2 regions of the Desulfoplanes formicivorans genome follow, and region 2 is predicted to be linked to the other one. Evidence: predicted binding sites of a transcription regulator. Region 2 holds the regulator's gene; the other holds the start of a gene.

Region 1 (11,934 bases), on a different contig from region 2:
GAAAACGGTCCGGACGGGGTTTCTACGTGTGCACAAGCAGTGAATGCATGAAAAAGTTCAAGAAGTTCAGGGGCTGGCAGAAGAAATGTAGGGGGGAACATTATGACAACTAAAATGCGGGTAAGAGAATTATCAGGCGAACTCGGCATTTCAAACAAGGAGTTGATCCATCTGCTCCGCAAGCTCAATATCAACGTCAAGAGTCACATGAGCGGTCTGACGGACGAAGAAACCGAAATGGCACGCAAGGAGTTCAACAAGGCATCCCACGAACCGTCCATTGAGGACAAGCGTGTCCGCTCCGGTGTCATTGTCCGGAGGAAAAAGAAACCGGTACGACAACCCAAGGCCGAGCCAGCAGACACCGCCGTTCAGGAAGAACCCCCTGTGCAGCCAACGTCCTCCCAGTCCCCCACTCCCTCGACAGCAGCCCCCGTATCTGATGCAGATGACGAGGCAACGCCATCCATCCCCACAGCCGAGACCGAACAGCCCGAAGATGCGGCTCCGGAAACGGCAACAGATGCGCCCAGGGACGTGACCGAGGAAGTAACCGGGGAAGTGACCGAGGATGCGGACGCCTCTGTTGCAAAGGCACCTGTCCAGGAACCTTCCGGGGAAGCGTCGCAGCCGGAGTCCGGTGAGGACGACGAGAAAAAGGCAACGGAAAAGAAACGGGGCAAACGCAAGAAGAGCAAGAAGAAAAAAGCGCCGCAGCCTGCTCCCCAGGTCAAGATCATTTCCCGACCGGATCCCGCAAAGGAGCAGCCCGCTCCCCAGCCTGCCAGCACGTCCCAGGACAAGAAAAAGAAGTCCTTCAAGAAAAAGCATCGCCGGACCGTTGAAGCGGATGAACTCTACCGCAAGGTTCGCCAGGCCGAAACTTCCAGGCCCGAACTGGTGGGAAGTCGCAAGGGTCGGGGCAAACGCGGACGCAGGGGCCGCGATCAGGTCCAGACCAAACCCATGGTCACCACCCAGCCCATCAAGGCGGCCAAACGCAAGATCCGCATTGACGAGGCCATCAGGATCGCGGATCTGGCCCAGCAGATGGGCATCAAGGCCCAGGACCTGATCAAGAATCTGATCGGCATGGGCGTCATGGCCACCATCAACCAGTCCATTGACGCGGACACGGCAGCAATCATTGCCGCCGACTTTGGCTATGATGTGGAAAAAATCGGCTTTTCCGAAAAGGAATTTCTCGCACCGGTTCACGAGGACAAGGAAGAGGATCTTCGACCTCGTCCCCCTGTTGTCACCATCATGGGGCATGTCGACCACGGCAAGACGTCACTGCTTGATGTCATCCGCAAGTCCCACATCACTTCGGGCGAAGCCGGTGGGATCACCCAGCACATTGGTGCCTATCACGTAACCACCCCCCGGGGCGAAATCGTCTTTCTGGACACGCCCGGCCATGAAGCATTCACGGCCATGCGGGCCCGGGGCGCCCAGGTGACCGACCTGGTCATCCTGGTCGTTGCTGCTGACGACGGTGTCATGGACCAGACCCGAGAGGCCATCAACCATTCCAAGGCAGCCGGCGTGCCCATTGTGGTGGCGGTGAACAAAATCGACAAGGAAGGAGCCGACCCCGACCGGGTCAAGCGCGAGCTGGCCGAACACGGTCTTGTGCCAGAGGAATGGGGTGGAGACACCATTTTTGCCAATGTGTCAGCCAAGAAAAAGATCGGGATCGACGAACTTCTGGAACTGGTGCTGCTCCAGGCAGAGGTTCTTGAACTCAAGGCCAACCCCAACAGACGGGGCGTAGGTCATATTGTTGAAGCGCGTCTGGACAAGGGGCGTGGCGCTGTGGCCACGGTGCTCATCCAGGCGGGAACCATCCACAAGGGTGACGCCTTTACCTGCGGCCTGCATGCTGGAAAGATCCGGGCCATCCTGAACGACCAGGGCAAGATGCTCAAGGAGGCCGGACCGGCCATGCCTGTCGAGGTTCAGGGATTTGACGGTGTTCCGGATGCTGGTGACGAATTTGTGGTTGTGGCCGATGAAAAGGTGGCCCGCAAGATTTCGGATTCCAGAAAGGGCAAGCAGCGCGAAAAGGAACTGGCCAAGGAAACGAAATTCACCCTGGACAAGTTTCTGGCTGCCAAGGCCGGGGAAAAGGTCAAGGTACTCAACCTGGTGGTCAAGTCCGATGTGCAGGGTTCCCAGGAAGCGATCATCGACGCCTTGAACAAGCTTTCGGGTGATGAAGTGCGCATTGAAATCATCCATAGCGGAACAGGCGCCATCACGGAATCGGATATTTTGCTGGCCTCGGCATCCAACGCTATCATCATCGGCTTCAATGTCCGCCCCACGGCCAAGGTCAAGGATGTTGCCGAGCAGGAAAAGGTCGAGATCAGGTTCTACAACATCATTTACAAGCTGGTCGCCGAGATCAAGGACGCCATGAGCGGCATGCTCGCGCCGACCATCAAGGAAGTGTACATCGGCCAGGCAGAAGTCAGACAGACTTTCAACGTTCCCAAGGTGGGCACGGTTGCCGGGTGTGCGGTCATTGACGGCAAACTGGTGCGCAACGCTATGGTCAGACTGTTGCGCGACGGCGTGGTCATCTACACCGGCAAACTCAATTCCCTGAAACGCTTCAAGGACGATGTACGCGAGGTCCAAAAGGGCTTTGAGTGCGGAACCGGCCTTGAAAGGTTCAACGACATCAAGGAAGGCGACATCATTGAAGCCTTTGAAGAGGTCGAAGAAAAACGGACCTTATGATCATCGGCATTTTGCGACTTGATTTCAGACTGCACAACGTCCATTCCCTCAAGGAAAAGCGACGCATCGCCAACAGTCTGAAACAGAAGCTGAAAAACAAGTTCAACGTGGCGGTTTCCGAGGTGGACAACCAGGATTCCCACACATGGCTCGCCCTTGCTGCGGTCACGGTCTCCAACGAGACCAAGCGGGTCCAGAGCCAATTGTCCAAGGCCATTTCCATGATCGAAGCAAGCACGTCGGAAGAGTTTGTGGATACCCATCTTGAAATCTTTGGAGCCTGAACATGCAACGAACAACATCAAGACGTGGCACCAGGATGGCGGACCAGCTCATGCGCGAGCTGAGCAGGATCATGGTCGAAGAGTCCCAGGACCCGCGACTTGAACTGGTTTCCATCACCGGCGTCCGTTTGAACAGGGACTTCAGCATCGCCGAGGTCATGTATACCCACATCAAGGGCAAGGGGAGCATTCCCGAGCTGGAAAAAGGATTTGCACAAGCTGCCGGATTCCTGCGTTCCCGCCTTGGTCAGCGGCTCAGGATGCGTCGTGTTCCCGAACTTCGGTTCACATGGGATGATTTCCTGGAGGAGATGGTCTATGACCACATCGATGGACAGGATTCCTGAAATCCTCCAAACGGAAGACGAGTTCCTGATCGTCTCCCATTTCAATCCGGATGGGGACGCCATAGGCTCCATGGCCGCCATGGGCTGGATACTCACCTCCCTTGAGAAACGCTTCAGGATGTACAATGTTTCCGGCATGCCGGACAGATTCGCCTGGTTGTCCATGCCCGCTCCCGTGGAAACGGAACTGCCGGCGGACAAACCCGGTTGGACCATTGTTCTTGATTGCGGAGACTCCAACCGTGTTGGCCAGGACCTGGCCAAACGGCTGGGCAAAGCCCGGGTGATCAACATCGACCATCACCAGGGCAACCCGCTTTTCGGACAGATCAACTGGGTGGATACCCAGATTTCCTCCACTGGAGAGATGGTTGCCGGCATAGCCCAACATCTGGGCATTCCCCTTTCCGGGGACATGGGAGAGGCCATCTACCTTGCCCTGGTCAGCGATACCGGATGGTTCAGCTACGGCAACACATCATCCCAGACCATGGAACTGGCTGCCGACATCATTCGCCAGGGGCTGCGCCCTGATATTTTCACGCCCAGGCTCAACTACAACTGGACCCCCAGCAAGATTCGTCTCATGGGCAGGGCCATGGCCGGCGCCCGGTTCTACTCCCGGGGAAAAATCGGGGTTGTTTCCGCTTCCAGCACGGATTTTGCCAAGACCGGGGCAACAGGCGATGATACCGAAGGGCTCGTGGACATGGTGCGCAATGTGGGCAGCGTGGTTGTTGCCGTGAGCTTCAGGGAGGAAGAGTCGCGCAAGATCAAGTTCAGCCTCAGGTCCACCGGTGAGGTGGATGTTCGCCAGGTGGCTGCCCGTTTTGGCGGAGGAGGACACATCAATGCCTCGGGCGGGGTCATCCACGCCTCCCTTGATTCGGCTGAAAGCCAGATGGTCAAAATGATCCAGGACACCTTGGGTATAAAGGACGAATAAATTCATGCAATCCGCCCAACAACACGGCATTCTCGTTCTGGACAAACCCCAGGGTCCCACTTCGGCTGCCTGCCTGAACGTCATCAAGCGCAAGCTTGGTCAGAAAAAAATCGGCCATGCCGGAACCCTTGACCCCATGGCCACGGGGGTGCTGCTTGTGCTCCTCGGTCAGGGAACCAAACTGGCGCCCTATCTGACATCGGGAATCAAGACCTACGCGGGCGAACTCAAGCTGGGCCTGACCACGGATACTTATGACATTGAAGGCCGGATCATTGAAGAACACCCCATTGACGGCCTGAGCCCCCGGAAAATCCAAAGGGAAGTACTTGACTGGCAGACGTTGACCATGCAGGAAGTGCCACCGGTCTCGGCCGCCAAGCACCAGGGCAAACCCCTTTACAAACTGCACCGTCAAGGTAAAGAAGTACCTGTCAAGACGAAACCCATTCATATTTCCCAGGTGGAGATCATTGGCATTGATCTTCCCCTGGTACAATTTCGGGTCACCTGCTCCCAAGGCACTTACATACGTTCCCTGGCCCACAGCCTGGGGAAACGTCTAGGGTGCGGAGCAACTCTCACGAAACTGCGACGAGAGCGTTGTCACCCTTTTGACCTGAGCCAGGCACATCTTCTTGATGATGTCGTGGCCGACGCCGAGGGATGGCACAACCGTATCATCCCCTTGGCCAAGGCCCTGCCCCACTGGTCCACCGAGGTCGTCTCCAACGAGCAGACCTTGGAGATCATGAACGGCACCTGGCTTCCGGTTCCTCTGGAGGAGAACCATGCGGAAGGCGACCAGCGCATGTTCCTTGACCCCCAAGGCAGCCCCCTTGCCCTGGTTCAAGCGACCATACGTCAAGGCACCCTGCACTGGGCCATCCTGCGAGGACTCTGGTCACCGGCATCAACGTGAATTCTGTCCGGTTCATGCACCGACCCGAATCGGCAATGGCACTGAAAACCAATCATTCTCATCGGAGGATACCGCTGTGGTCATGACCCCAGAAGAAAAAAACAAGATCATCGAAGAATTCAGCCACCATGAAGGCGACACCGGTTCACCGGAAGTCCAGGTGGCCCTGCTCACTCACCGTATCACCTACCTGACCGAGCATTTCAAGGTTCACAAGAAGGATTTCCATTCCAGGACCGGTCTGCTCAAGCTCGTAGGTAAACGACGCAAGCTCCTCAATTACCTCAAGAAAAAGGACATCCAGCGCTACCGCGACCTCATCGCTAAGCTGGGATTGCGCAAGTAGGCTCATGATCTGACAGGACAGAAGGAGGCCCTTCTGTCCTGCTTTTTTGTGCTTCATGTTTTGTGTTTGGTGTTTGGCTCGTGGTTCCAGAATCGGATGACCCTGGAGACACAGGCAAAACACTAAACAACCCCCAAGGGATGTGCAAAACATGGAAGCGTTACCATCAGCACTGCAAAGGAACATCTATGTCAAACACATTTGAAACCACTTCGGTTTCCATTCCCGTCAACAATGACGCCATTACCATTGAACACGGCCGCATCGCCCTGCAGGCCAACGGAGCCGTACTGGTCAGTTGCGGCGAAACATCCATCATGGTCACCGCCGTTACCCAGCCCATGGAACGGACAACTGACTTCATGCCCCTGACGGTCAACTACGTGGAAAAAATGTACGCTGCCGGCAAGATCCCGGGATCGTACTTCCGCCGGGAAATCGGCAGACCCAGTGATCATGAGACCCTTGTTTCCAGGCTTATCGACCGCCCCATCCGCCCCCTGTTTCCCGAGGGATTCCGGGACGAGGTGCAGGTCATTGCCACGGTCATCTCGGCCGATGACAAGCATGATCCTGACGTCCTCTCCCTGGTGGGTGCCTCGGCCGCCATGCACATCTCCGACATCCCCTTTCTCGGGCCCATTGCCGGAGCACGCATCGGGTACATAGACGGCGAATTCGTTCTCAACCCCACCTATGCGCAGCAGAAAAACAGTACCCTCAACCTTCTTCTGGCCGGCACCCGTGATGCCGTGGTCATGGTTGAAGGGGGCGCACACTTCCTCAAGGAAGACCTGTTGGCCGAAGCCATCCAATGGGGCCACAAGGCCATGCAGCCCATGATTGATGCCCAGGAAGAACTCCGTTCAAAAGTGGGCAAGGAAAAGCTCGAGGTTGTGACGCCCGAACCGGACGTGGAACTTGAAAAGATGGTCGAGGAGATCGCCAGGGAAGATCTTGAAAAGGCCCTTGGCATTCCCAAAAAGATGGAACGCTACGCCGCCAAGAGACAGGTCAAGAAGCAGACCATTGAAGCCCTTGCCGCGCAGCTTGAAGACACACCGGAACGTCTTGCCAAAATCCCGGCCATTCTCCAGGACATGGAGAAAACCATCGTTCGTCAACAGATCGTGACCAAGAACATCCGTATCGACGGACGCGACATGACAACGGTCCGGCCGTTGACCATGCAGGTGGGCGTGCTTCCCAGGGCCCATGGTTCAGCTATCTTCACTCGCGGAGAAACCAAGAGCCTTTGTACGGCAACCCTTGGCAGCAGCAGGGACGAGCAGCGCATCGAAACCCTGACCGGCGAGATGGTCAAACCCTTCATGCTCCATTATAATTTTCCGCCCTTTTGTGTGGGTGAGGCCCGTCCCCTGCGCGCTCCGGGCCGCCGGGAAATCGGGCATGGTGCCTTGTCCGAACGGGCCATTGCACCTGTTCTGCCCAGTCTTGAAGACTTTCCCTACACAACCAGAATCGTCTCGGAAATCCTTGAAAGCAACGGGTCCTCGTCCATGGCCTCTGTGTGCGGCGGCACCCTGGCCCTCATGGATGCGGGTGTTCCCATCAGCGCCCCTGTTGCCGGTATTGCCATGGGACTCATCAAGGAAGGGGACGAATACCGTATCCTGACCGATATCCTTGGCGACGAGGACCATCTTGGTGACATGGACTTCAAGGTTGCCGGTACGGCCGAAGGCGTCACCGCCATCCAGATGGACATCAAAATCGCGGGTATTCCCTCCCAGGTCATGGCCAAGGCACTGGAACAGGCCCGCGCAGCCAGGCTTCACATTCTCGAAGAAATGGCCAAGACCATTGCCAAACCGCGGACCGAACTTTCCACCTATGCCCCGCAAATGGAAATCGTGTATGTGGACACAAGCAAGATCCGCGACGTCATCGGCCCCGGCGGTAAAAACATCAAGGCCATTACCGCGGCCACCGACGCCTCCATAGATATCGAAGACTCGGGCAAGATCTCCATCTTTGCCTGTAATCAGGACGCACTGGACAGGGCCAAGGAAATGGTTCTATTCTACGACCAGAAGGCAGAACCGGGCAAGGACTATGATGGTGTTGTCAAGAAGATCATGGATTTTGGAGCCTTTATCGAAATTCTTCCCGGCCTTGAAGGCCTTTGCCACATCTCCCAGCTGGCCCGCGAACGGGTGAACAGCGTGGAAGACGTGGTCAGGGAAGGCGATCCCATCAAGGTCAAGGTCATTGAAGTGGATCCATCCGGAAAAATCCGCTTGAGCCGCAAGGCCGTGCTCATGGAAGAAGCCGGTGAAACCTTTTCCATGGACCAGGCCAAACGGCCCAGTGGTGGCGGGAACAACCGCAACAAGCGCCACGGTGGGAACAACAACCGCCGACGTTAATCCTTAACGCCTGCAATCAATCCATAATAAAAGGCCTTTCCGGTTTCCCGGGAAGGCCTTTTATTTATGCAAAGATGTCAGGGTTCAAGGCTGCCAAGCTACCATCAACGCTTCATCTCATTGAGCATCTTCAAAATTTCATCGCTGGTGCTCACCACCTTGCTGTTGGCCTGAAATCCCTTTTGGGTCAGGATCATGTCCACAAAGGCTGTGGCCATATCCACATTTGATTGTTCCAGGGTACTGGAGGCAATAGTTCCCAAGCCGTCAAGAGCATCCGGGCCCAAATCGAACCGGGCATTGCCTGTACCTGCCAACCCGAATTGCATCCCTCCGCAATCAGGTGTTTCCGCAAACCGGTTTCCCCCCTCCCGGTGCAGGGCAAATCGATTGGGACAATCAGCCACTGCCAAGACAAAAAGACTTCTTTCCTGCCCGTTGGAGTAATGTCCAGTGAGCACCCCGTCACGGTCAACGGAAAGCGCCTGTAACGCACCTTCGGGATAGCCATTCTGATTCTGATATAAGGTAGCCGAACCCCTGTTGTAACTGGTGGAAGCGTTGGCCAATCGCGAAGGATCCTGGACCATGCCAAGCATCTGCAGGGCTGTTTCGGCATCCAGGGCAGGGATATCGGCAGCCGTCAAAAGGGGATCGGGAGCATGGGGAGACGTATCGGCAAGACCGAAATTGACCTCAATACTCCCTTCAAGTTCCTGCCCGTCTGCAGCGACAAACACGGGATCACACAAAAAATAGCCATCATCTGACATGAAAGCGCCTGTCCAGCTGGCAAGATCGCTCATGTTGCCGGTCGTGTCTGGTGTGAATGCGGATTGATTGACCAACTCCCCTGAAGCGTCAAAGGTCATGGTGCCCATCATGAGCACGCCGGATTTCGAGCTTCCCTGGGCAATGGCCCGACCATCTTCCGAGGGGTCCATGGCCAGTAGGTATTCCCACACCATGGTTCCGTTCACATCGTCACCCTGGGACGGGGTGTAAACCGGATCAAAATAGGCACTGACGCGATGAGCATTGCCTGCCTGATCATAAACAGTCAACGGAGACATATAGGTATATTTTGCCGAGTCAAGGGGCTCGTCCTGGCTTGCATCCCACGCATTGAACAGAGAAAAGGCCGGGCTCGAGGCTGCGGCAGGCGTGTTGGCCAAATCGGTAGCCTGGGAATCGAGATTGACCATGACCTCAATACGAGTCGTTCGTTCCGGCGAAGACACAAACCGATCGTCCTCTGCATTCGTCCCCAATCGCACGTCGACCATATTCCCGAAATCAATGCTTTCCGTCAGTCCGGCACCGGAAGCACCTTCCGTGGTAACGGCTGTCGGATCTCTTCTGGTCTGTACTTCATACCCCTGTACGGCTGCTCCGCCGGAATCTTTAAGATATCCCTGTTTATCAAACCTGAAGGCCCCGCTTCGGGTATAGAAAAGCTTGTCGCTATCCGGCGGAGAGACCACAAAAAAACCGTTTCCACCCAGGGCAAGGTCCAAGGATTCCGTTGTCAGCTCAAGGGGGCCACTGTCAAAATCAGTGATCAAATCGGCAAGCTGAACCCCCTTTCCCACCTGTCCGACCCCACCCCCGGTCACAACAGTATCGTTGAAAACATCGGCAAAATGGATACTTGTACTTTTGAACCCGGTGGTATTCACATTGGCAATATTGTTGCCGATAACAGACATGCCCTGGCCAAAGGCCTGGAGTCCTGTGGCTGCGGTGTACAAACTGCCAAACGCTGTCATGATCAATGCTCCTTGTATAGCGGGAAAAATATTCCACGTGTTCTGCCCGATTACGAGAAAGCATGATCAATGCCAAAACAAGAGCCCCTGGAAATCCTTCCAGGGGCTCTTGTGGTCATACCAGTGATCTGTTCCGGCTATTTTCCGGTTTTTCCCATATCCTCGGGGGAATCAAGCAGAGGCAGCACATAGGTTTCAAGGCGTTGACCGGACCGAACCGTGATGGACATTCTGTCGATCCCCTTGTTGGCGGGAAGATACACATAGCCCATGCGGGTATAGGAAGGCGGGATCGGAGTTGATTTCCAGGCGTACTGGACCAGCTCCTGTTTGATGTTCCGTTCGAGCTTGGCCTCGGCCTCAGGCAGCGACCCGGCGGCAAAGGCCGCCCCGCCAACAGCCGCGCCCATGCCCGCGCCCACAAGAACATTGTCTCCGGTGAACATGGTAATGATCGCACCGAGACCACCACCCAGGGCAGCCCCCAGCCCTCCGGACTTGAGAGCGTTTTTCGCGGTTTGCTTGAAGGTTTCCGAGGCAAAGGCTAGCCGTACGGCCTCGTCCGTGGAATAGGGCAGATAATCTCCATCGGTTCCCACCCCGCGCATCTCTTCTTCCAGCACCTTGGGCGTGGACTGGCCGATATTCTTGAACACCAGAAAGACGGGTTCAAGATCAGCCTTGCTGTAATCAAGTCCCTGTCCGGAATACTCATATTTGATGGCGGCAATGTCCCATTCAGGGGTCTTGATGGCATTGTGGACCTGGGAAGGATCCACCACTCGACGCGGCTGGGGAAGTGGACTGGTCGGGGCACAGGCAAAAACCGGGATCAGAAAAAGAAGAACCAAAAAGATGCACAATCTGGATTTCATACAGGTTGCCTCCTGATACGCTTAAATGGGGCGTGAGGTTCGGGGCGAAGCGACCGCCCACGCAAACGCGCGGTCGCACAAGGCAGGGCATGCCGGTTCCGGCCGTCAGGATTCTCTGGCCGCTTTCCACCTGGAAACAGGAGTCGTGGCAACCATTCCCTGTTCACTGATGGTGACCACCCCCTGCATTTCAAGCTCCTGCAGACTTTTTTCAAAGCTGTCTGCACTGGCATTCCATTTGGTCAAAAGGATCTCCCTGGTAACACGTCCTTTGGACCCCTCGAAATGATCCAACAGAATATACAGGGAAACAGCCTCAACAGACAAGCCCAATTCGAAAATAGTATGTTCCATGTCTCTGTCAATCCTTGACTGCATGTTGGTGCAAACGGCGAAGCGCACAACCGGCGAGGACTTCTCCCCCATTGGCCACGGCATCGGCTATCTCCCCTGACCGCCCAAGGGCCATGATGTCCTGGAGTCCTTCGAGAATACCTCCGACTAGCACAAGGGCAACAAAAAGCACAAGGTTTTGCTTGCCGGTCAACTTCCAGGGAAAAGTGACCGCCAGAACCATATAGGTAAGCAGATGGGCCATCTTGTCACCCCCCGGGATATCCATGCCCGGCGGAAGAGGACGCAGGGAAACAAGAATTACCCAACAACGCGAGGATCCAGGCAAGACGACCCCCCGGACAAACCAGGCCGGGCATGGCTGCATGGCCTACATCTCCCGGATGACAGTGGCGATGTGTTCCTGGGTGGCACCGTCCAGATACGGGTGCATGGGCAGGCTGAGAATCCTCTCGCCGGAACGTTCGCTTACCGGCATGGTCCCTGACTCATAGCCAAGTCCCCTGAAGGCAGTTTGCAGATGCAGGGGTATGGGATAGTACACGGCCGTTGGTATTCCGTGTTCATTCAGCCGGGCACGAAGTGCTTCCCGGTGCGATGCATCCCGGGCCAGAACGGAATACTGGGCCCAGACCGACACATACCCTTCTGGTACCCGGGGCGTGATGACCTCCTCGCCCAGAAGCTGGGCGTACCTGTCGGCCACCTTGTTGCGGGCCTTGATTTCATCCGGAAAGAGCTCGAACTTGGCCAGGAGCACGGCCGCCTGCAGGGAATCGAGCCGGCCATTGATCCCGATGCGCACATTGTCATAGCGATCAGCACCCATGCCGTGCACCCTTATGGATCGCAACTTTTCCTCGAGTTCCCCGTCATTGGTAAAGCACATGCCACCATCCCCGTAACACCCCAAGGGCTTGGCCGGAAAAAAGGAGGTGCATCCGATGTCACCG
Region 2 (11,934 bases):
GGTTGGCCTGTTGAAGTTCCGTAAGCACCTGCTCGCTTTTGGCAATGAGCTTGCCTTCCCCATGACGGACAGGGAGATAGAGTTGGTCAAGACCCTTGGTAAAAACGCATGGGGAATCAGGATTGCAGACCAGATGGACCCAGCGGTCTTCAAACCGGGCCGAATCATTATGGCTCAAGGAGACCTGTCGCTCGAAATACCGGCCGCCGGCAGCAGGCAGAAGTCCGAGTTTGACCAGCAACTGGAAGCCGTTGCAAATGCCCAGGATGATGCCTTGTGAGGCCAGAAAGTTTTTGAGCTCATCCTCAAGGGATATGCCGGAGACCGTTTTCATGTACCGCCAGCGCAGGGCAGCCGCCTGGGCCGCGCCAAGCTCATCACCATCAAGAAACCCACCGGGAAAGATGATGAAATTGTAATCAGTCAGGGAATAGGTTTCCGCAACAAGATCGGAAAAATAGGCAATATCGGTTTGGTCGGAACCGGCTTGCGTTGCGGCAAAAGCGCTTTCCTTTTCGCAATTGGTCCCGTATCCGGTAATGACTAAGGTTTTGACCTTGGCCATTGGTCCTCCTGAAGGGTATGCTGTGGTGAAGCTCTCCGTAGGTGGGGAGAATGCAGAAAATGCTGTGCAAAAACAAATGGGTCTTTCTAGATAGCTTTCATGGGTCCAAGAAGCAAGGGATATTTGGAGATTCAAGATTCTTGACAAGGTGAAAAATCATTGTCTAATGAACCAGATGCTCGACAGGCTGTACTACGTTTTCCTTTGGGTGGGCTGCACAACGGTGGCGGCCCATTTGTTTATTGATTTTGCTGGATTAAGAACTTGCGGGGAAGTATGAAAACCAAATTTATTTTTGTCACGGGAGGGGTGCTGTCCTCCCTTGGTAAGGGATTGGCTGCCGCCTCTCTTGGCACCTTACTCAAGGCTCGGGGACTCAATGTAACCATTCTCAAGCTCGATCCATACATTAATGTTGATCCCGGGACCATGAATCCTTTCCAGCATGGTGAGGTTTATGTGACCGATGACGGGGCGGAAACCGATCTCGATCTGGGGCATTACGAACGGTTCCTTGACCAGCATCTTGGCCAGGCCAACAACTTTACCTCCGGCAGGATCTACCATACGGTCATCTCCAAGGAGCGGCGGGGCGATTATCTCGGAGGCACCGTGCAGGTCATCCCGCACATTACCGATGAGATTAAGTCTTCCATCCTGAGTGTGGCCAGCGATGATCTGGATGTGGCCATCGTGGAAATCGGCGGCACCATCGGTGACATTGAAGGTCAGCCCTTTCTTGAGGCCATTCGGCAGCTTCGCACTGATCTTGGCAAGGACAATGTCCTGTACATTCATCTCACCCTGGTTCCCTACATCAAGACGGCCGGAGAGATCAAAACCAAGCCGACCCAGCACAGTGTCAAGGAACTCAGAGGTATAGGCATTCAGCCGGATATCATCCTGTGCCGATCCGAAGTGGAACTCAATGAAGATATCAAGGCCAAGATTGCCCTGTTCTGCAATGTGGATCAGGACGCCGTGTTCACGGCCATTGATGTTGCCAGCATTTACGATCTCCCCTTGAGCCTGTACGAAGAGGGCGTTGATCAGAAGATCGCCATTCTGCTCAGGCTTTCCGCCAAAAATCCCAATTTGCGCACCTGGGAGGAGCTGGTCCACAAGGTCCATAATCCTTCCGGACGGACGTCCATTGCCATTGTGGGCAAGTATGTTGATCTCAAGGAGGCCTACAAGAGCCTTCACGAGGCCCTGGTTCACGGGGGCGTGGCCAATGACCATGCCGTGGATCTGGTCTATGTCAATTCCGAAGAGATCACTGCCAAAAATTGCGCAACCAAATTGGCCGGGGTGAAAGGTATTCTTGTCCCCGGAGGATTCGGCAACAGGGGCGTGGAAGGCAAGATCGAAGCCATCAGGTATGCCAGGGAAAACAAGATCCCCTTTTTCGGGATTTGTCTTGGTATGCAATGTGCTGTCATTGAGTTTGCCCGTCACGTGCTCAAGTACGAGAAAGCCAACTCGGAAGAGTTTGACGAGAAGACGCCCTATCCGGTCATTTATCTGATGAAGGAGTGGTTCGACATCCGCAAGCAGAGCCTGCAGGTTCGCAACAAGGAGTCCCATAAGGGCGGAACCATGCGCCTTGGGGCCTATCCCTGCCGGGTGAAAAAGGGTACTCGAGCCTTTGAGGCGTATGGCCAGAACGAGGTGAGCGAGCGTCATCGTCACCGTTTTGAATTCAACAAGGCGTATGCCAAGGATTTCGAGGCCAATGGCATGATATTGAGCGGCTTTTCTCCTGACGAGACCTTGGTGGAGATCGTGGAACTCAAGGATCATCCCTGGTTTGTGGGGTGCCAGTTCCATCCTGAATTCAATTCAAATCCCCTGCACGCCCATCCGCTGTTTCGGGAATTTGTCAAGGCAACCATTGAATACAAGCAGTAACAACCCCCTTTTGGCATGAATGAACTCTTCAAACTCTCATTGACCAGGCATTTTGTGATTGCCGGACCCTGTGCCCTGGAAAGTTTTGAATTGGCCAGGGATACCGCCCTGGAACTTGCTGCCATTGCCGGGGAACTCGGGTTGCCCATTGTTTTCAAGAGTTCCTTTGACAAGGCCAATCGCACTTCGGTAACCAGTTTCAGAGGACCTGGGCTTTCCAGGGGACTGGAATGGCTGGGGCGCATCAGGGAGGAGAGCGGTCTGCCCGTGATAACGGATATTCACCTTCCCGAGCAGGCTGGACCTGTGGGCGAGGTTGTTGATGTCCTTCAGATTCCGGCTTTTTTATGCCGTCAGACCGATTTGCTGGTCGCAGCGGCCCAAACCGGCAAGATTGTCAATGTGAAGAAAGGCCAATTTCTGGCTCCATGGGATATGCAACCGGCTGTGGAAAAGATGCGTTCCGTGGGCCACGACAAGGTTTGGCTGACCGAGCGGGGAGCGTCCTTTGGGTACAATAATCTGGTTGTTGACTTCAGGTCACTGGCCATCATGAAGGAGTTTGCCTGTCCTGTGGTGTTTGATGCCACCCATTCGGTTCAGATTCCCGGAGGCCTGGGCAGCGCTTCGGGCGGTCGCAGGGAGTTCGTGCCTTTGCTGGCCCGTGCGGCAGCTGCTGCAGGATGTAACGGCCTGTTCATGGAAGTGCATCCTGATCCGGACAAGGCCCTTTGTGATGGTCCCAACAGTTGGCCTTTGCGTACCACCAAAACCCTGCTCAAGGAATTGATGGCTCATTGGAGTGTGCCTCATGAATGCTGAGGAACGTGCCGCCAGGGTCAGGATGCTCGTGCTCGATGTGGACGGGGTGCTGACGGACGGCGGCTTGTATTATGATCAGGAGGGCAACATCCTGAAGCGGTTCAATGTTCAGGATGGTTTGGGCATCAAGCTGGCCCAGCGGGCAGGCCTTGCCATCGGGGTCATCTCCGGACTTGATTCCAAGGCCGTGGCCACCCGGGTCAGGGAACTGGGTATTGAGTACTATTATCCGGGCCATCATCACAAGATTCCGGTTTTGCGCCAAATAAGCGAGCAGTCCGGGATTGCCTTTTCGGAAATGGCCTATGTGGGAGATGACTGGGTGGATGTCGGTCCCATGGAAGTGGTTGGTCTGCCCATGGCCGTTGCCAATGCCCAGCCCGAGATCAAATCCATGGCCCTGTGGATCGCCAACGCTCACGGTGGGCAGGGGGCGGTCAGAGAGGCCATTCGTTTCATCCTGCAGTCCCAGCAACGGTTGGATGGACTGTGGCGAACCTGGGCAGATTGAGCAGCATGAAAAAGACAATCTGCCTTTTTCTTGTTGTTGCCGTTGCGGGCATTGTTCTGACCATTTGGCATCTTCGGAAAGATGTGTCCGTCTCCCCGGAAACGCCGTCCCTCAATATGGATCTTTCACTGCAGGGAGTCACCCTGCGTCAGGGCAGCAAGGGCCGCCTGTTGTGGACCCTCAATGCCACCAGTGCTGATTACCGCAAGGACCAGGGCGTCGTGTTCGTCACGGATCCCGAGATCCTTTATTTCCAGGAAGAAGAAAGCACCCCGGTGTATGTTGAAGGCGATCATGGCCGGATTGATCAGAAGAACGATCAGGCGGATATCTGGTCCCATGTGCTGGTGCGGTACCAGGGCAGTGTGCTGACCACCCAAAGCCTGCACTACAACGGGACAAGCTCCCTTTTGTTGTGCAACAAGGATGTGGAGATCCGCAGAAAGGATATGGTCCTGACTTCCCAAAGGGCCACTCTGGAACTGGCAACCAAACGCGTGCAGGCCCACGGGCAGGTAAAGGCGGTTTTGATGGCTGATTCGCCTCTGCCTTCACCCTAGCGTTGCAGGCGGGATGTGCAGCAGTCACGACATCATTGAACAATGGCGATGCACGGGATCGTCTCTTCCGGATATCTTGCCCAAAGAATTGCACAGGTGTTTTGCGGATCCCATGGGGATGGCGGATCATCTTTGCATTCCGGTTCTCCCTGCACCGCCACCGGCGTTGAGATGAGCGAGGGCCGGATGGTTTCGGATGTATATCAGTCAACCGTTTTCAGCTTACAACCAAGGACATTGGCGTGAACTATCTTTGCAGATTGCTGGCCCTGATTATCTGTTTGTGGCCCGGACCGGGAATGGCCCAGGAGGCCAGGGTGGCAACCACCATCACCTCGGACAGCATGTTCTACAGCCCTGACAAGAATGAAGTCTCCTTTGAAGGCAATGTGCATGTGGTGCGCGATGATTTCAGGATCTGGTCCGAGAAATTGATCATTTATCTTGCCGAGAATGAAACATCCACTTCCACGGCCACCCCGGGCAATGACCAGCCGTCCCAGGATCTTTCCAATGTTGAAAAGATTGTGGCCCTGAACAATGTCCGGTTGGAAAGTCAGGGCAAAAAAGGGTTCTGCGGCAAGGCCATCTATTTTCAGCAGCAGGAGATGTTGCAGATGGAAGAAAGTCCCCGCCTTGAAGACGGCAAGAACACCATCAGCGGGGAAATCATCAAGCTGTATACGCGGGATAATCGCAGCGAGATCATTGGTGGCAAAAAACGGGTCGAGGCCATTTTCTTTTCCCGCCCCCAACAGACGAAGTGATACCATGGCGATTCTCAGGGCTCATGATCTCGTAAAAATTTTCGGCAAGAAACGGGTTGTCAAAGGCATCACCATCCAGGTTGAGGATGGTGAGGTTGTCGGTCTGCTTGGTCCCAATGGTGCCGGGAAAACCACCACCTTTTACATGCTTGTTGGAATCATTCGGCCCAATGGGGGCTCGGTGTTTCTGGGGGACCAGGAAATCACCCGGTGGCCCTTGCATCAGAGGGCCAAAAGCGGCGTCAGTTATCTGCCCCAGGAAAGTTCCATCTTCAAGAAGCTGACTGTTCGCCAGAATCTGATGATCATTCTGGAATACACGGGCCTGTCCAGGAAAAAGCGCAACGAAAAAGCCGATCATCTCCTTGAGCAATTGGGTATTACCCGCCTTGCCCATCAAAAGGCAGCCTTCTTGTCCGGAGGAGAACGCCGACGCCTGGAGATTGCTCGCGCCCTGATTCAGGACCCCACCTTCATCCTTCTTGACGAACCCTTTGCCGGTATTGATCCCTTGGCTGTGGAGGATATCCAGCAGATTATCCGTTCCCTGCGGGAGTTGGGTATTGGAGTGCTCATTTCGGATCACAATGTCCGGGAGACCCTCAATATCTGCGATCGTGCCTCCATTGTGTATGATGGGCAGATCATCCTTGAAGGAACCCCTGACGAGATCGTCAATAATCCCAAGGCGCGGCAGATTTATCTTGGAGAAGATTTCACCCTTTAGATGATTGCAAGGGGTTTGCTTCTGTGGCACAAGGAAAGTGCAGGCAAACTTGAATGATCCTTTTTTCACTTTATTGAAATAATTCATAACATTTTTGCAACCTTTCTTTAGCCGGGCACTCTTTGACGCCCGGGTAGTCCTGCCTCGACGAGAATACTTATGGCTCTGGAATTACGACAAAATCTCAAGCTCACTCAGCAGCTGGTCATGACCCCTCAATTGCAGCAGGCGATCAAGCTTTTACAGCTATCGCGGGTAGAGCTGCTGGACGTGATTCAGGAAGAACTGCTGGAAAATCCCATGCTCGACGAACAAGGTCAGGGCGAAAACAAGTCCGAGCAGGAGAGCAATCAGGAGGCCGAGACCAAAGGACAGGATGACAAGAAGGAATTGGCAACTGAGGAAAAAGATTTCCTCAAGAATGCCGAATGGGAAGATTATCTGGGAGATTTTTCCAGTACCACCCGACAGGTTCAGGGGTATGAAAGTGAGTCCCTGGAAGAGATCAGTTCCTATGAAGGCCGCGTTTCGGCCAAGCCCTCCCTTGAGGGTCATCTGCTCTGGCAGCTCCATCTTTCCGATATAGACGAAGAAGATTGTCGCATTGGTGAGATGATCATTGGCAGCCTCACCTCTTCCGGATATCTGGCCGCCAGTGTGGAAGACCTTGCCCAACAGCTTGGGGTATCGGAAGAAACCGTGGAGCGGGTGCTTGGGGTTGTCCAGCATTTTGACCCCGTTGGCATTGCTGCCCGCACGGCCAAGGAGTGTTTGCTCATCCAGCTTGATGCTGTTGACGACCATGATCCCATCCTCAGGTCCCTTATCGAGGATCATCTGGAAGACATTGAGCAACGCCGGTACAAGCCCCTTTTGCGCAAGTTCAAGCTCGCCAAGGACGATCTCAAGGAATATCTTGACGTCATTACCGCCCTGGATCCCCTGCCCGGTGCCAGTTACGGATCTTCCACCTCGGTTTATGTCAGCCCTGATGCCTACGTGTACAAGTATGACGATGATTATATCATTGTCCTCAATGACGATGGTTTGCCCAAATTGCAGCTCAACCCCTTTTACATGGAGACCATGCAGGGGCGGACAAGCAAGGAAGACTCATCCTATCTTCATGAAAAAATGCGTGCTGCCCAGTGGTTGATGAAGAGTCTGCAGCAGCGTCAGCGGACCCTGTTCAAGGTGGTGGAAAGTATCGTCAAGTTTCAGCATGATTTTTTCGATTACGGACCCACACGCCTCAAACCCCTTATCCTCAAGGATGTGGCTGCTGATATTGACATGCACGAGTCAACGGTCAGCCGGATCACCACCAACAAGTACCTGGCAACACCTCACGGTATTTTTGAACTCAAATATTTTTTCAACAGCGCATTGGATCTGGACGACGGGACCCAGGTGGGTTCGGAAAGTGTCAAGGTGGCCATCAAGAAGATCATTGAAGGAGAAGATCCCAAAAAGCCGTACAGCGACGAAAAAATTTCCAAAATGCTCAAGGACATTCTTGAGGTGAATATTGCGCGCAGGACCGTGGCCAAGTACCGTTCGGCCCTGAATATTGAATCGTCTTCCAGGCGCAAAAAATTTTTCTGATTCTCCCAGGGCTTTTTCCGGAGTACAAGGAAACTTTCTTGGAGCCGTGTTTGGGACGGCATACATGTGTTGTCGTGTACCCACCTTTATCCAGGAGGTATTCTATGAATATGAACTTCAACTTCAAGAACTTCGAGCCTTCAGATCATCTGCGCGAGTATGCCAAGGGTCGTTTTGGCAAGATTGCCAAGTATGTCCCCAATCCGGATAACGCTGATCTCCAGGTCAATCTTGAAGTGGAAAAGTTTCGTCATCGGGCAGATGTGGTCCTCACCGGTGACAACCTCCGATTGTCGGCCAACGAGCAGAGCGAAGACATGTACTCCACGGTGGACCTGCTCCTTGACAAGCTCGAGGCCCAGGTGCGCCGTGTACGCGACAAGGGCAAGAAGGTCAGGAAAAAGGGGGCAACCGGCAGATTTGATGTCATCAGTTTTTCCGATGAAACGGAACTCAAGGGGCAAACCCCGACTATTGTCCGCTCGGACCGTTTTTCTCCCAAGCCCATGGGCGTGGATGAAGCGGCCATGCAGCTGGACAGCCTCGAAGATGATTTTTTGGTTTTTCTCAATGCTGAAACAGAACGGGTCAATGTGATCTATCACCGCAAAAACGGAGATTTCGGTCTTATTGATCCTGGGATTTGATACATGAAACTTGCTGATTTTCTCGATGATGCATGTGTAATCGCTGACTTGCAGGCCAGGACCAAGGAGGAGGTCCTGGCCGAACTTATTGAACCCCTCAAGGCAAGGTGGCCCGAACTTGATCAGGAAAAGATACTTTCGGTTCTTCTGGACAGGGAAAAGCTCGGGACAACGGGGATAGGTGACGGCATTGCCATCCCTCATGGCAAGATGGAGGGGATCCAGGAGGTCGGGCTTGTTGTTGGTCGCAGCCTCGAAGGACTGGATTTCAACGCGCTGGACCACAAGCCCTGCCGTATCTTTTTTCTGGTGCTGGCACCGGAACATGTGGCAGGAATGCATTTGCGGATCTTGGCCCATATTTCCCGACTCCTTCAAGATGTTTCCTTTCGGCAGGCATTTCTCAATGCGTCTGACAAGATGGCCTTGTGCAACCTCCTCAAGGAGGCGTAGCCTGTGAGTTCGATCACACCCCCTGTTGTCATTTTGACCGGTTTGTCCGGGGCAGGCAAAAGTACCGCTCTCAACGTGTTTGAAGATCTCGGTTTTTTTTGTGTCGATGGTCTTCCGGCAAGCATCCTTACCGCCCTGGTCACTCTGTTTGCTCAAGAAAAAAACAGCAAATACAGGGGGATTGCCTTGGGTATGGACCTGCGGCAACTGGATTTCATGGACCAGTGGCTTCTTGCCCGGGAAGAACTGGACAAGCTGGGGGTCGTTCCCAGGATTCTTTTTATTGAAGCCGCAACCAATGTTCTGCTGCGTCGTTACGCCACAACCCGACGTCCCCATCCCCTTGAAAACCGCGTGGCCGGCCTGGAGCAGGCCGTGGCCATGGAACGGGAAATCCTGGCTCCCATTCGGGAACAGGCCGATCTTGTAGTGGACACATCTGCGTATTCGGTCCATGATCTGCGCCGAATCATCCAGGAACATTGGACCGTTTCCAGGGAGAGCGCCTCGGGTTTACGGGTTCATCTCATTTCCTTTGGATTCAAATACGGTGTGCCGGCGGAAGCAGATATCGTGCTGGATTTGAGGTTTTTGCCCAATCCGTATTTTGATGAAAAATTACGGCCCTTTTCCGGCAAGGATGAGGCCGTGGCCAAGTATGTTTTTGCCCAGGACGTTGCCCGGGAGTTCTTTGAAAAACTCCAGGGGTTTCTCCTTTTCCTGTTGCCCTTATATGCCAAGGAAGGGCGCTACCGTTTGACCATTGGTTTTGGCTGTACGGGCGGGCGTCATCGATCCGTGGCTGTGACAGAGAAAATGTTCACCATTCTTCGTCAAAAAGGGTTTGTCGTTTCCCTGGAACACCGTCATCTTGAATTAGGCTAGTCGGGGAGTATGCTTGAATGATTGGTATCGTATTGGTAACCCATGGTGTACTGGGCGATGTTCTCCTTGAAACGGCAAGGACCATTGTGGGAGAAACGCCGTATTGTCAGTGTGTGGGCATTGATATTTCAAAAGGCATGGACGCCATTCTCGCCGAAGTTAAGGATGCGGCCAAGGCCTGTGACCAGGGCCGCGGTGTTTTGGTTCTGACGGACATGTTTGGTGGGACGCCGAGTAACATCAGCCTTTCGCTTCTTGTGGCCGGAAAACTGGAGGTCGTTACCGGGGTCAATCTTCCTCTTTTGCTCAAGGTCCTGGCCCATAGAGATCTTGAGCTGCACAAGCTTGCCTCTGAAGCCAAGTCGGCCGGTAAACAGGGAATTCTTGTGGCCGGTGAAGTCTTGCGAAGGAGGGTGGAGGGATAAATGCTCTGGGTGAGGATAGATAATCGACTCGTGCACGGACAGGTCATCGAGACCTGGCTCCCCTACACCAAGGCGCGAACCATTATCGTTATCAACGATGAACTGGCCGACGACATGATCCGTCAAGAAATCATGCATCTGGCCATTCCTCAGGATATCTCCCTTGTTTTTTCCAAGGTGGTCAAGGCCGACAAGGCCATTGCCCAGGCCCGTCAGCTCCGGCACAATGCATCCATTCTGCTCCTTTTTTCCACCTGCAATGACGCCAAAATCGCCTATAATCACGGCGTAACCTTTTCCCAATTGAACATAGGCAATCTCCATTATGGTCCAGGGAAAAAACAGATTTGTGATCATGTTGCCCTGGGGGCCGAAGATATTACCTGCCTGAAATTTTTTTCCAAACAGGGAATCGAGCTTGATTTCAGGTGTGTCCCCACCAAACCAGTGCAGGTAGCAGCATGGTAGGTTCCCACGCATACATCGTTATGGTCCTTGGAGCAGGGAGTTTTTTTTTGCCGTTTTGTCCCTGTTCAGATTTTGCGTAAGTGTTCAATTGCTGTCCCGGCCCCTTGTTGCGGGTGCCTGCTGGTCCCTGGTGACCGGTTCCTGGTCAACCGGTCTGGGCGTGGCCTTTTTTTTCGAGCTTCTCTGGCTTGATTGCATTCCTGTGGGCACCTTCATCCCGCCCGCCTCTCTTTTCTCCACCATTGCCTCCCTGACCCTTGTGCACGTGCTCGGTCTGCAGCATCCCAGTGAAATTTTCATGGTGCTGGTAGCCACGACCCCGTTTGCGTCTTTCATGTCCTGGCTCGAAGCCAGGCAGCGTATGTGGCAGAACAGGGAATTCAATCTTCTCGTGGTGGCGACGCGCCGGGGCAATGCGAGTCTCTTTGCCCCGGAGAAGTTTATCCGCAAGGGGATCGTGCACACCTTTCTGATCCAGGCTGTGGCCTGTCTGGGCATCCTTGCTCTGCTTCACGTGTTGTTGGGCTATGCTCTTGAACATGTGCACATTGTGCCCTGGGTGTCATGGCCGATCCTCTGGCTCATAGCCAGCCTTGGTGGTGTTATTGCCATGCGATTTCGCAATGCCCATTTGTACATGCTGGGAGGCATTGGTCTGGTGGAGCTGGTTTTGTGGTCGGGATTTTTTGTGTAAACAATGAGGGTGGACCTGTCCGGTCCGTGATCAGACAAGGGTGGTGACCGGGATTGTCGGACAGGACTGCAGGTGGAACCAGATCAAAATTTGTGAAATTTTTCTCCAATAAGGACTTGGCATCCGTGAGGTATTGTGATATTTAGCACAAGCGTTCTTCATGCATTGGAATCCATTCCTATTGAAGCAGTACATTCTTTTCTTTCATTTGAGGAGGTTAATCATGGCAGTGTATGTATTTGGTCACAAGAATCCCGATTCTGATACCGTTTGTGGTGCCATCGCCCTTGCCGACCTGCAGAGCAAGCTTGGCGTGGAAGCTGTTGCCGTCACCCAGGGAAAAATCAATCCCGAATCTGCCTTTATTCTGGACAAGTTCGGTGTTGCCGTTCCCGAGGTCAAGACGTCCTTTGCCGGCGAAAAAGTGATGCTCGTGGACCATTCGGATCTGGCCCAGAGCCCCGACGATCTCAAGGAAGCCGAACTCCTCGGTATTGTTGACCATCACAAGCTTGGCGACGTGACCACCCCCAATCCTCTGGAATGCTGGATCTGGCCTGTTGGTTGTTCCTGTACCGTAATCAAGGCCATGTACGATTTCTACGGCGTGGAGATCCCCAAGAACATCGCAGGGCTCATGCTCTGTGCCATCCTGAGCGACACCGTCATTTTCAAGTCCGCCACCTGCACGGACAAGGACAAGAAGGCTGCTGAAGAACTGGCCAAGATCGCTGGCGAATCCGATCTTCAGGCCCTGGGCATGAAGATGTTTGAAGTCAAGTCCGCCATCAAGGGTACGCCCATGCGTGAACTGGTGGAACGTGACTACAAGGATTTCGACATGAACGGCAACAAGGTCGGCATTGGTCAGCTTGAACTGGTTGATCTCGCCCT

The links. The regulator sigma-54, encoded in region 2, starts transcription at its own class of promoters, with help from an activator protein. The targets are predictions, from matches to a motif close to CTGGCACGGNNNNTGCTT.
Region 1: DPF_RS11695 (flagellar hook protein FlgE) is a predicted target of sigma-54. The motif match lies at 9,811-9,828, and genes of this name have one in related genera.

Annotation. Positions count from the first base shown of each region.
Region 1 is NZ_BDFE01000020.1:45,224-57,157, reverse strand. Features, by position in the region: gene DPF_RS13805 (YlxR family protein) at 1-113, shown strand, start outside; gene infB (translation initiation factor IF-2) at 103-2,748, shown strand; gene DPF_RS11725 (DUF503 domain-containing protein) at 2,745-3,032, shown strand; gene rbfA (30S ribosome-binding factor RbfA) at 3,035-3,379, shown strand; gene DPF_RS11715 (DHH family phosphoesterase) at 3,351-4,325, shown strand; gene truB (tRNA pseudouridine(55) synthase TruB) at 4,330-5,247, shown strand; gene rpsO (30S ribosomal protein S15) at 5,324-5,593, shown strand; gene pnp (polyribonucleotide nucleotidyltransferase) at 5,782-7,983, shown strand; gene DPF_RS11695 (flagellar hook protein FlgE) at 8,088-9,752, opposite strand; gene DPF_RS11690 (hypothetical protein) at 9,890-10,627, opposite strand; gene DPF_RS11685 (hypothetical protein) at 10,733-10,981, opposite strand; gene DPF_RS11680 (hypothetical protein) at 10,989-11,225, opposite strand; gene DPF_RS11675 (DegT/DnrJ/EryC1/StrS family aminotransferase) at 11,352-11,934, opposite strand, start outside.
Region 2 is NZ_BDFE01000016.1:154,862-166,795, reverse strand. Features, by position in the region: gene DPF_RS08705 (phosphoribosylformylglycinamidine synthase subunit PurQ) at 1-565, opposite strand, end outside; gene pyrG (CTP synthase) at 842-2,476, shown strand; gene kdsA (3-deoxy-8-phosphooctulonate synthase) at 2,492-3,298, shown strand; gene DPF_RS08690 (KdsC family phosphatase) at 3,288-3,809, shown strand; gene lptC (LPS export ABC transporter periplasmic protein LptC) at 3,815-4,369, shown strand; gene DPF_RS08680 (LptA/OstA family protein) at 4,612-5,136, shown strand; gene lptB (LPS export ABC transporter ATP-binding protein) at 5,141-5,863, shown strand; gene rpoN (RNA polymerase factor sigma-54) at 6,023-7,468, shown strand; gene hpf (ribosome hibernation-promoting factor, HPF/YfiA family) at 7,573-8,115, shown strand; gene DPF_RS08660 (PTS sugar transporter subunit IIA) at 8,119-8,568, shown strand; gene rapZ (RNase adapter RapZ) at 8,572-9,453, shown strand; gene DPF_RS08650 (PTS sugar transporter subunit IIA) at 9,471-9,878, shown strand; gene DPF_RS08645 (PTS sugar transporter subunit IIB) at 9,879-10,346, shown strand; gene DPF_RS08640 (PTS sugar transporter subunit IIC) at 10,402-11,040, shown strand; gene DPF_RS08635 (manganese-dependent inorganic pyrophosphatase) at 11,264-11,934, shown strand, end outside.